2 regions of the Paeniglutamicibacter sp. NPDC012692 genome follow, and region 2 is predicted to be linked to the other one. Evidence: riboswitches for the same ligand, from Rfam matches in the RefSeq annotation. Region 2 holds a riboswitch; the other holds the start of a gene.

Region 1 (4,386 bases), on a different contig from region 2:
GTACTTCGACGGCAGCAACGAGGGGCCGATCTGGCCGCTCGAGCAGCTCAAGCCGGTCCTTGCGGCCGCGGACGCCGCGGGGCTGCAGGTCGCCGTGCACGCCATCGGCGACGCGGCCAGCACCATCGCGCTGGACGCGATCGAACACGCCGCCGACCTGAACGGGCCGCGGGAGCGCCGCCACCGGATCGAGCACCTCGAGTACGCGGCGCCCGGCACCGCCGAACGCATGGCACGGCTCGGCGTCACCGCGTCCATGCAGCCGGTGCACACCGACTCCGCGGTGCGCGACAACTGGGACGCGATGCTCGGGGACGAGCGCACCGAGCGCGGCTTCGCCTGGCCGGAGTACGAGGCCGCCGGCGCGCTGCTGGCCTTCTCCTCCGACGCGCCGACCGCGCCCTACGCGGCGCTGCCGAACCTGTACGTCGCCACGACCCGGCGCTCGGCGCTGGATCCCGCCCGCGGCGCGGTCGAGCCGGACCTGGCCCTGCCGCTGGCCAGCGCGCTCATCCACGCAACCCGCGACTCCGCCCAGTCCGTGGGCGACGGCGCCACCCACGGACGCCTGGCCGCGGGGTACGCCGCTGACTTCGTCGTCATCGACGCGGACCCCTTCACCGAGGGCAACGACGTGCTGCTCACCGCCCGCGTGCTGCGAACCGTGGTGGCCGGGCAGGACGCCTACGACGCGGAACTCGCCGCGTCCGGTCAGGCCGTCTAGCGCGCCCCACGTCCCCGAACCAGCCCCCGAGAAGAGAGAAGCCCATGACAGATTCCGCCGACCTGCACCGTCCCAGCGCCGCGAATTGGCAGGAACCCGAGCACCTGCGCTGGTCTTTCCAGCACATGGACGAGCTTTTCCCGAGCGCAAGCATCGCCGCCGCCGGCCCGGCGGCCGAACTCGCCAGGCAACCGCGGGACCTCAGGTCCGTTGAGGTGCCGCTGCCCGGCGGCGTCAGCCTGAGTGTCGCCGAGATCCTGGCCGAGACCCGCACCGACGCCTGGGCGGTGCTGCACGGGGACCGGCTGGTCACCGAGGAGTACTTCGGGGAGATGGGTCCCGACACCCGGCACCTGCTGATGTCGGTGAGCAAGTCGATCGTCTCCAGCGTCGTGGGATCGCTCGCCGCCGACGGCCTGATCGATATCGAGCTGCCGATCGAACACCATGTCCCGGCACTTCGGGACAGCGGCTACGCGGGCGCCACGGTGCGCGCCATCCTGGACATGCGAAGCGGCATCAGGTTCAGCGAGGAGTACCTCGACCCCGATGCCGAGGTGCGCAAACTCGATGCCTCGGTCGGCTGGGCACCCCCGCGCGCCGACACCCCCGGAACGCTGAAGGAATTCCTGGCAACACTGGAACGCGAGCGGGAACACGGTGGGCATTTCGCCTACCGCAGCTGCGAAACCGACGTGCTGGGCTGGCTCTGCGAGGAAGCCGGAGGCAAGCCGTTCGCGGAGCTTGCCTCCGAACGCGTGTGGTCCAAGCTCGGCGCCCGCAGCGACGCCGTCATGTGCGTTGATTCGCAAGGCACGGGAATGTTCGACGGCGGCATCAGTGCCACGCTCACGGACGCGGTCAAGTTCGGGGCGATGATCCGTGACGGCGGTGTGTCGCTGACCGGTGAATGGGTGTTGGATGCCGGGTGGGTCGACGACATCTTTGCAGGGGGAGGGGACTCAACGGAGGCCTTTGCAGCGGGTCCCCACGGGAAAGGCATGCCCGGAGGCAAGTACAGAAGCCAATTCTGGTTCATGTCCGGCGACAGGACTACGGCTTACTGCCTGGGGATCCACGGGCAGATGATTTACATCAACCGCGCGAGCGGCGTGGTTGGGGTCAAGCTTTCTTCCACGGCCTTGCCCGTCGACCCGTTCGAGGGGCCCGCTGCAGCAGCAGCCTTCATGGCGGTCAGCGAGCACCTGCTGGAGGCCGATGCCCGGACCGCCGACTGACACGGATCGCCTGTTCGGGCTTTGAGGCACCCGAACGGACGATCGCGGGGCGTCGACGTCATCTGCGACGATGATGCGGCTCGTATCCCCTACACTGGGTTTCGTACCGCGGGAGCCAGTGATGCTGGCTGAGAGGGCGCCGTAAGCGCCGACCGACAGACGCCTTCCCGACACGGAAGGCGTGGAACCTGATCCGGATCATGCCGGCGTAGGGAAGGAGCCTTCATGTCGTGCACCCTGTCCGACCACATCACCACCGATCTTGCCGTTGTCGGCGGCGGAATCGTGGGCCTCGGCATCGCCTGGGAGGCCCGGCGTGCGGGCCGCCGGGTGGCGCTCATAGACCCGGCCCCCGGAACCGGCGCGACCTTTGCCGCGGCCGGCATGCTTGCGCCGGTCAGCGAGCTTCACCACCAGGAAGAAGACCTGCTGGAACTGACGCTGGCCTCCGCCGAACGCTGGCCGGCCTTCGCCGCAACCCTGCCCACGGGCCCGGCCGGGAGCTGTTTTTCGACCACTCCGACGCTGGTGGTGGGTGCCGATCCCGCCGATCGCCAGGCGCTGGCCGACCTGTGCGAGGCCCAGCATCGGCAGGGCCTGGAGGTCAGCCGGCTCAGCCTCAGGGAGGCCCGGGCGCTCGAACCCCTGCTGTCCCCGAACCTTGCCGCGGCCTATCTGGTGCCGCGCGACCACCAGGTCGATCCGCGCGCGGTGGCCCGCGCGATCCTCGACGGCCTGGCGGTTGTCGCCGGGGGCGACGACGCGACGCAGCCTGGTTGCCTGGTGGGCACCAACGCCGCCTCCCTGCTGCACGAGGATCCCGAAAACACCCACTCCCGCATCACCGGGGTGCTGCTCGCGGACGGACGCGAGGTCCATGCCCGGGAAGTCGTCGTGGCCAACGGGCACGGCGCCGCGCACTTGGATGGTTTGCCGCACGGCCTGCGCCTCCCGCTGCGGCCGGTGTACGGGGACATCCTGCGGCTGCGCGTGCCCGAAAACCTGCAACCGCTGGTCACCGCCACACTGCGCGGCCAGGTCCGCGGACTTCCCGTGTACGTGGTTCCGCGCAGCGACGGAACCGTGGTCATCGGCGCCACCTCCCGTGAGGACGGGTCCGTCGGGGTCAGCGCCGGCGGTGTGCACCAACTGCTGCGGGACGCCCAGGTGCTCCTGCCCGCCGTGGCCGAGCTCGAATTGCTGGAAACCACCGCACGGGCACGACCGGGGACGCCGGACAACGCGCCGCTGCTGGGCCGCGTGGCCGATGCCCACGGAACGGACATCCCCGGGCTCATCCTCGCCACCGGCTTCTTCAGGCACGGCGTGCTGCTGACGCCGATTGCCGCCCACATCGCCACAGAGTTGTTGCACGGCAGGAGCGACCCCGCCTGGGATCGTTTCCGCCCCGATCGTTTCTCGCCAGCCCTTCACCTCCAGGAGATTTCATGACAACCATCCAGCTCAACGGCACCCCCCACCCGCTGGTCGACGGAAGCACCCTGTCCGACCTGGTCGCCACGCTGACCGGCAGGACCCTGCTGCCCACCGGGCACCCCGTCGACGGCGGCAGGCTGGGTGTGGCCGTGGCGTTGAACGCGGGCATCGTCCCGCGCAGCCGATGGTCCGCCACCGGGCTCCAAGTCAATGACGAGGTGGAAATCGTCACCGCAGTGCAGGGCGGCTGAAGCTCCCCTTGACCCGGCGGCCGGCGCGGTCGCCACCCATAGTCTCCTGGAAGAAAGCAGCGAACCATGAACAACGTACTCACCCAGACCGACCCGCTGATCATCGACGGCATTGAGTTGGGATCCCGCCTGATCATGGGCACCGGCGGAGCCCCGAGCCTGGAGGGACTGGGCGCGGCGCTTGTAGCCTCCGGAACGGAACTCACCACGGTCGCCATGCGCAGGTACAGCGCCCCCGATGCCGCGACGAGCGGCGGAAACAACCTCTTTGGCCTGTTGCTTGAGAACAACATCCGGGTCCTGCCCAACACCGCGGGATGTTTCACCGCCCGCGAGGCCCTGATGACCGCGGAGCTGGGCCGCGAGGCACTGGAAACCGACTGGGTGAAGCTGGAGGTCATCGCTGACGAACACACCCTGCTTCCCGACGCCGTTGAACTGGTGGACGCCACTGAGCAGCTGGTGAACCGCGGCTTCAAGGTGTTTGCGTACACCAACGACGACCCGGTGCTGGCGCTCCGCCTGGAGCAGCTCGGGGTTGCGGCGGTCATGCCCCTGGGTGCACCCATCGGAACCGGACTGGGCATCCTGAACCCGCACAACATCGAACTGATCGTGGCGCGGGCAGGGATCCCGGTGATTCTTGATGCCGGGATCGGCACTGCCTCCGACGCGGCGTTGGCCATGGAATTGGGGTGCGATGCTGTTTTGCTGGCCTCCGCCGTGACCCGCGCCC
Region 2 (4,386 bases):
CCGTGGTGTTGTTCCTGAAACCACCGACAATGAAGAACCCGACCTCATCAACCCTGCCGCAGGTCCAGCCCGTGGTCCGGCCGGACTTGCAGACGCTTGATCCGACGATGGCGCGGGCCACACCCGTGACCCTTGTTCCGGAATCGCGCTCATCGGCACCCCTCCAGTCGGTGACCATCGGTTGCTGCCTGAGTGCGGGGTTGATGTTGTCCAGCACGGATACGTCGGTGCCGACGTTTCCGAGCACATGCGTGCCGTCGGTTAGCAGCGAGGTGTTTCCTGGACCCCCGAACTGGGAGAAGCCGAAGGAACCGAATCGGTCGACATTGAGCTCCTCAAATACATCCGGCGCACTGTGCTCGGCGATTGAGACGCTGCGTATCTTGCCGTCCTGCGTGCAGTGGCCTGCCGAAAGTGCGGCGCGGGAGCCGGCTGCATTGAAGCCGTTGAAGCCCACCGAACACAAGGTGTACGATTCCGGGGCCATTTCTGCTCCGTAACCCATGCCGCCGAGCACGTCGTTGGTTGCGGTTACGGTGGCGGGCCCCTCGGCTTCGTGGATGCTGACATCCGGGTACTGGTTCGCGAATTCCTCCGGGGTCAGCTTGCCGCCGGGGGTCAGGGTGAGCGCGGCGGGACGGGCAGGTGCGTCTTTGGAAACGCCGCCGGAGCGGATCACGAAGCCGTCTGCCGTCTCCATGACGGCCTGGAGATGGAGCAGCGTCTCGGAATCGACCGAAGCCGCATACGCCTTGAACAACGCATCGACGTCCGCGGGGCTCTTCTTGGTCACCGCGGACGTTGTCGCAGAAGCGGATGCGGTGTTCGAATCCGCGGTGGAAATCGCGAGCTCGATCCCGGTGCCCCGGGTCAGCGCGTCAAGCTTTTGGGTGACCGCGGCACGGTCGGCAACATCCGTCTTGACCACGATCTTGTTCCCCGCGATGGCGAAAGATGCCCTGAGCCCTGCTTTCCGCAGGTCCGTCCGGAGCCGATCGGCAGTGGCAACAAGTTCGCCTCGGGCCTGGAACTCTTCGACGCCCATGCCAAGGTCGCGCTCCACAGCCTCGGCGAGCCCTTGGGGCACTGTCGCATCCCGGGCTTCCGACGACGTCGAGCCGACGGCGGATGGCGCAGCGACAACGGGATTCGAGGCCTGTTCGGCGGCAGCCGGCGAGGGTCCAGCCACGAGGCAGCTGCCCATCACGAACGCAGCGGTTGCGGCGGCAACACCGGCACGCCTCAGAAGGGTCCGTGATGATTCCGGCATGTGGAGTTTTCCCCGATCAAGGTGGTGACCGGCAGGAGTCATTCTCGGACGTGTTGGGAACATCCGCGCCGGGCACAAAACGAGCAACGATTTACCGCAGGGTGCCACTCTAACCCGAGGCCGTGCGGGAACGAGGTTCCCGCACCACTTTGCTACGACCGCATGGAGGCCGCCACACTGCCGGGTGCGGCGGGGAGTCCAAGGGAGACCGCTGCTACTCGGCCACCGATGTGGAACCGGGGTCCGTGCTTCCGTCGCCGACGGGACGCTTGCGGTCAAGCGGCCAAATGACCTCGTTGACCCGCCCCAGGACCCTGTCGACAGGGATCATGCCGCCGCCGGGCGCGCCAAGCAGCGCCCGGGAGTCTTCGGAGACCGAGCGGTGGTCGCCCATGACCCAGAGGCGGCCGTGCGGAACCTTGGCGGTGAATGTCTGCTCGCTGGGCTTGTCGCCGGCAAAAAGGTAGGGCTCATCCAGCGGAAGGCCGTTGACCCTGAGCTTGCCGTCCGGCCCGCAGCAGCTGACGGTGTCGCCTGCCACGCCGATGACCCGCTTGACGTACACCGAGTCGTTGCCCGCCAGGCGCAGTGCCCAGGCAAGGGAATCCACGGCATTGGGGCTTTGATAGGGCAGGAAGGATCCCCGGCCGTCAAAGATGATGATGTCGCCGCGCTGGATGGGTTCGTCCTTGTAGGCAAGGCGGTTTACCAGGAGCCCGTCGCCGGGGTTCAACGTCGACTCCATGGAGGCGGAGCCGATGTAGTAGAAATCAATGACCGTGGCGCGGATCACCAAGGTGATCACCGCCGCCGCCATGAGGGCGCCAACGGCAAAGCGCCAGCCCCGCGAACGGGACCGGCGCTTTGCTGAAGCGGAAAAACTATCCGATTCTGTAGGTTGATCCACGATGGATCCCCGTTGCCGCGCAAAGGCGGAAACGAAGGTTCTCGCTTTTCTTACTACTTGGCAGTGCGGAAGTCGCGCTTTTCGCGGATCTTCGCAGCCTTGCCGTGGCGATCGCGCATGTAGAACAGCTTCGCGCGGCGAACGTCGCCGCGGGTTACCAGTTCGATCTTTTCGAGGACCGGGGAGTGTACCGGGAAGGTACGCTCTACGCCGACGCCGAAGGAGACCTTGCGAACGGTGAAGGTTTCGCGAACGCCGTCACCCTGGCGACCAAGGACGAAGCCCTGGAAGACCTGGACACGGGAGTTCTTGCCTTCGATGATGTTTACGTGAACCTTGACGGTGTCACCCGGGCGGAAAGCCGGGACATCGGTGCGCAGCGAGGCTGCATCGACAGAGTCGAGAATATGCATGAATGCATCTCCTAGGCAGACGCCGCAGGTCACCTACCTTAGACACGGGACACTAATTTTCCGCGACGCGCAAAACGCGATGGCGGAAAGATTTGGTGTTCCGAAGCTTGGTACCGGGACCCGTTTGCGGATCCTCGGCGGATCAACTGTTGACTCGTTCCCCCTGCGGCAGGAGCAGAACCCAGTAGACCCAAGATTCCATTTTGCCACACTCCCGGCCATGCGGCGAAGTCCGGCACGGCCCGATCGGCGCGCGCGACGCCGATCGGGCCGCCGACATGTCCGGTTTTCGGCGCCCGGCACGACCCCCGGCGTGGCCGACGTTACATTTGACCCTTCGGCGGAATGTACTGTAGCTTCACTTACGACCACACGGGAGCCCTTGCAGGGGCTGAGATCGAGCTGACGCAGCTTGCGACCGTCGAACCTGTCCGGGTAATGCCGGCGAAGGAAGTGAGTACTCCTTGAGCACCATCGAAACAACGATCACCCCTGCCCAAGACGCCGCCGAGGCAACCGAAACGCAATCCCTGAGGTCCCATTCGCTGGCCTACCTCGAGGATGCCGAACACGGCATCCGGGTGCCGGTGACCGAGATCGCGTTGGACCCCTCCCCCGGAGGCCGGCCCAACGCCCCGCTGCGGGTGTACCGCACCGCGGGCCCGGGCAGCGACCCGGTCGTGGGCCTGCCGCCGTTCCGCGCACAGTGGATCGAGGACCGCTCGGACACCGAGATCTACGCCGGTCGGGAACGCAACCTGCTCGACGACGGGAAGTCGGCGCTGCGCCGGGGGGCCGCCTCGGCCGAGTGGAAGGGCGCCAAGCCGCAACCGCGGCGCGCGGACCCCGGGAAGCGGGTGACGCAAATGCACTACGCACGCCGGGGCATCGTCACCCCTGAAATGCGCTTCGTTGCCCTGCGGGAGAACTGCGACGTGGAGTTGGTGCGCAGCGAGGTCGCGGCGGGCCGGGCGATCATCCCGAACAACATCAACCACCCCGAGTCCGAGCCGATGATCATCGGCAAGGCGTTCCTGGTGAAGATCAACGCCAACATCGGCAACTCCGCGGTCACCAGCTCCATTGCCGAGGAGGTCGACAAGCTGCAGTGGGCCACCCGGTGGGGCGCCGACACCGTGATGGACCTGTCCACAGGCGACGACATCCACACCACCCGCGAATGGCTGATCCGCAACGCGCCGGTTCCCATCGGCACCGTCCCGATCTACCAGGCGCTGGAAAAGGTCAACGGCGAGGCAAACGCACTGACCTGGGAGATCTTCCGCGACACGGTGATCGAGCAGTGCGAGCAGGGCGTGGACTACATGACCATCCACGCGGGCGTGCTGTTGCGCTACGTGCCGCTGACGGCCGAGCGGGTCACGGGAATCGTCTCGCGCGGCGGGGCCATCATGGCCGGCTGGTGCCTGGCCCACCACCAGGAGAACTTCCTCTACACGCACTTCGACGAGCTGTGCGAGATCTTCGCGCAGTACGACGTCGCGTTCTCGCTGGGCGACGGGCTGCGCCCCGGATCCATCGCCGATGCCAACGACGCCGCGCAGTTCGCGGAGCTGGACACGCTGGCCGAGCTGACGGCCCGGGCCTGGGAATACGACGTCCAGGTCATGGTCGAGGGGCCCGGGCACATCCCGTTCCACCTGGTGCGCGAGAACGTCGAGCGCCAGCAGGAGCTGTGCCAGGGCGCGCCCTTCTACACGCTCGGCCCGCTGGTCACCGACATCGCGCCCGGCTACGACCACATCACCAGCGCCATCGGCGCCACGGAGATCGCC

The links. Region 2 has a riboswitch for thiamine pyrophosphate ahead of thiC (phosphomethylpyrimidine synthase ThiC). Riboswitches for the same ligand answer to the same signal wherever they lie in the genome.
Region 1: linked by a shared signal. The riboswitch ahead of thiO (glycine oxidase ThiO) and the one ahead of thiC (phosphomethylpyrimidine synthase ThiC) in region 2 are both predicted to bind thiamine pyrophosphate.

The regions. Positions count from the first base shown of each region.
Region 1 covers NZ_JBIBDE010000002.1:724,943-729,328, reverse strand. The annotation lists gene ACFY5D_RS11490 (amidohydrolase) at 1-724, shown strand, start outside; gene ACFY5D_RS11485 (serine hydrolase domain-containing protein) at 769-1,962, shown strand; TPP riboswitch at 2,062-2,194, shown strand; gene thiO (glycine oxidase ThiO) at 2,188-3,414, shown strand; gene thiS (sulfur carrier protein ThiS) at 3,411-3,650, shown strand; gene ACFY5D_RS11470 (thiazole synthase) at 3,717-4,386, shown strand, end outside.
Region 2 covers NZ_JBIBDE010000001.1:160,188-164,573, reverse strand. The annotation lists gene ACFY5D_RS00630 (S1 family peptidase) at 1-1,270, opposite strand, end outside; gene lepB (signal peptidase I) at 1,485-2,087, opposite strand; gene rplS (50S ribosomal protein L19) at 2,231-2,590, opposite strand; TPP riboswitch at 2,953-3,060, shown strand; gene thiC (phosphomethylpyrimidine synthase ThiC) at 3,055-4,386, shown strand, end outside.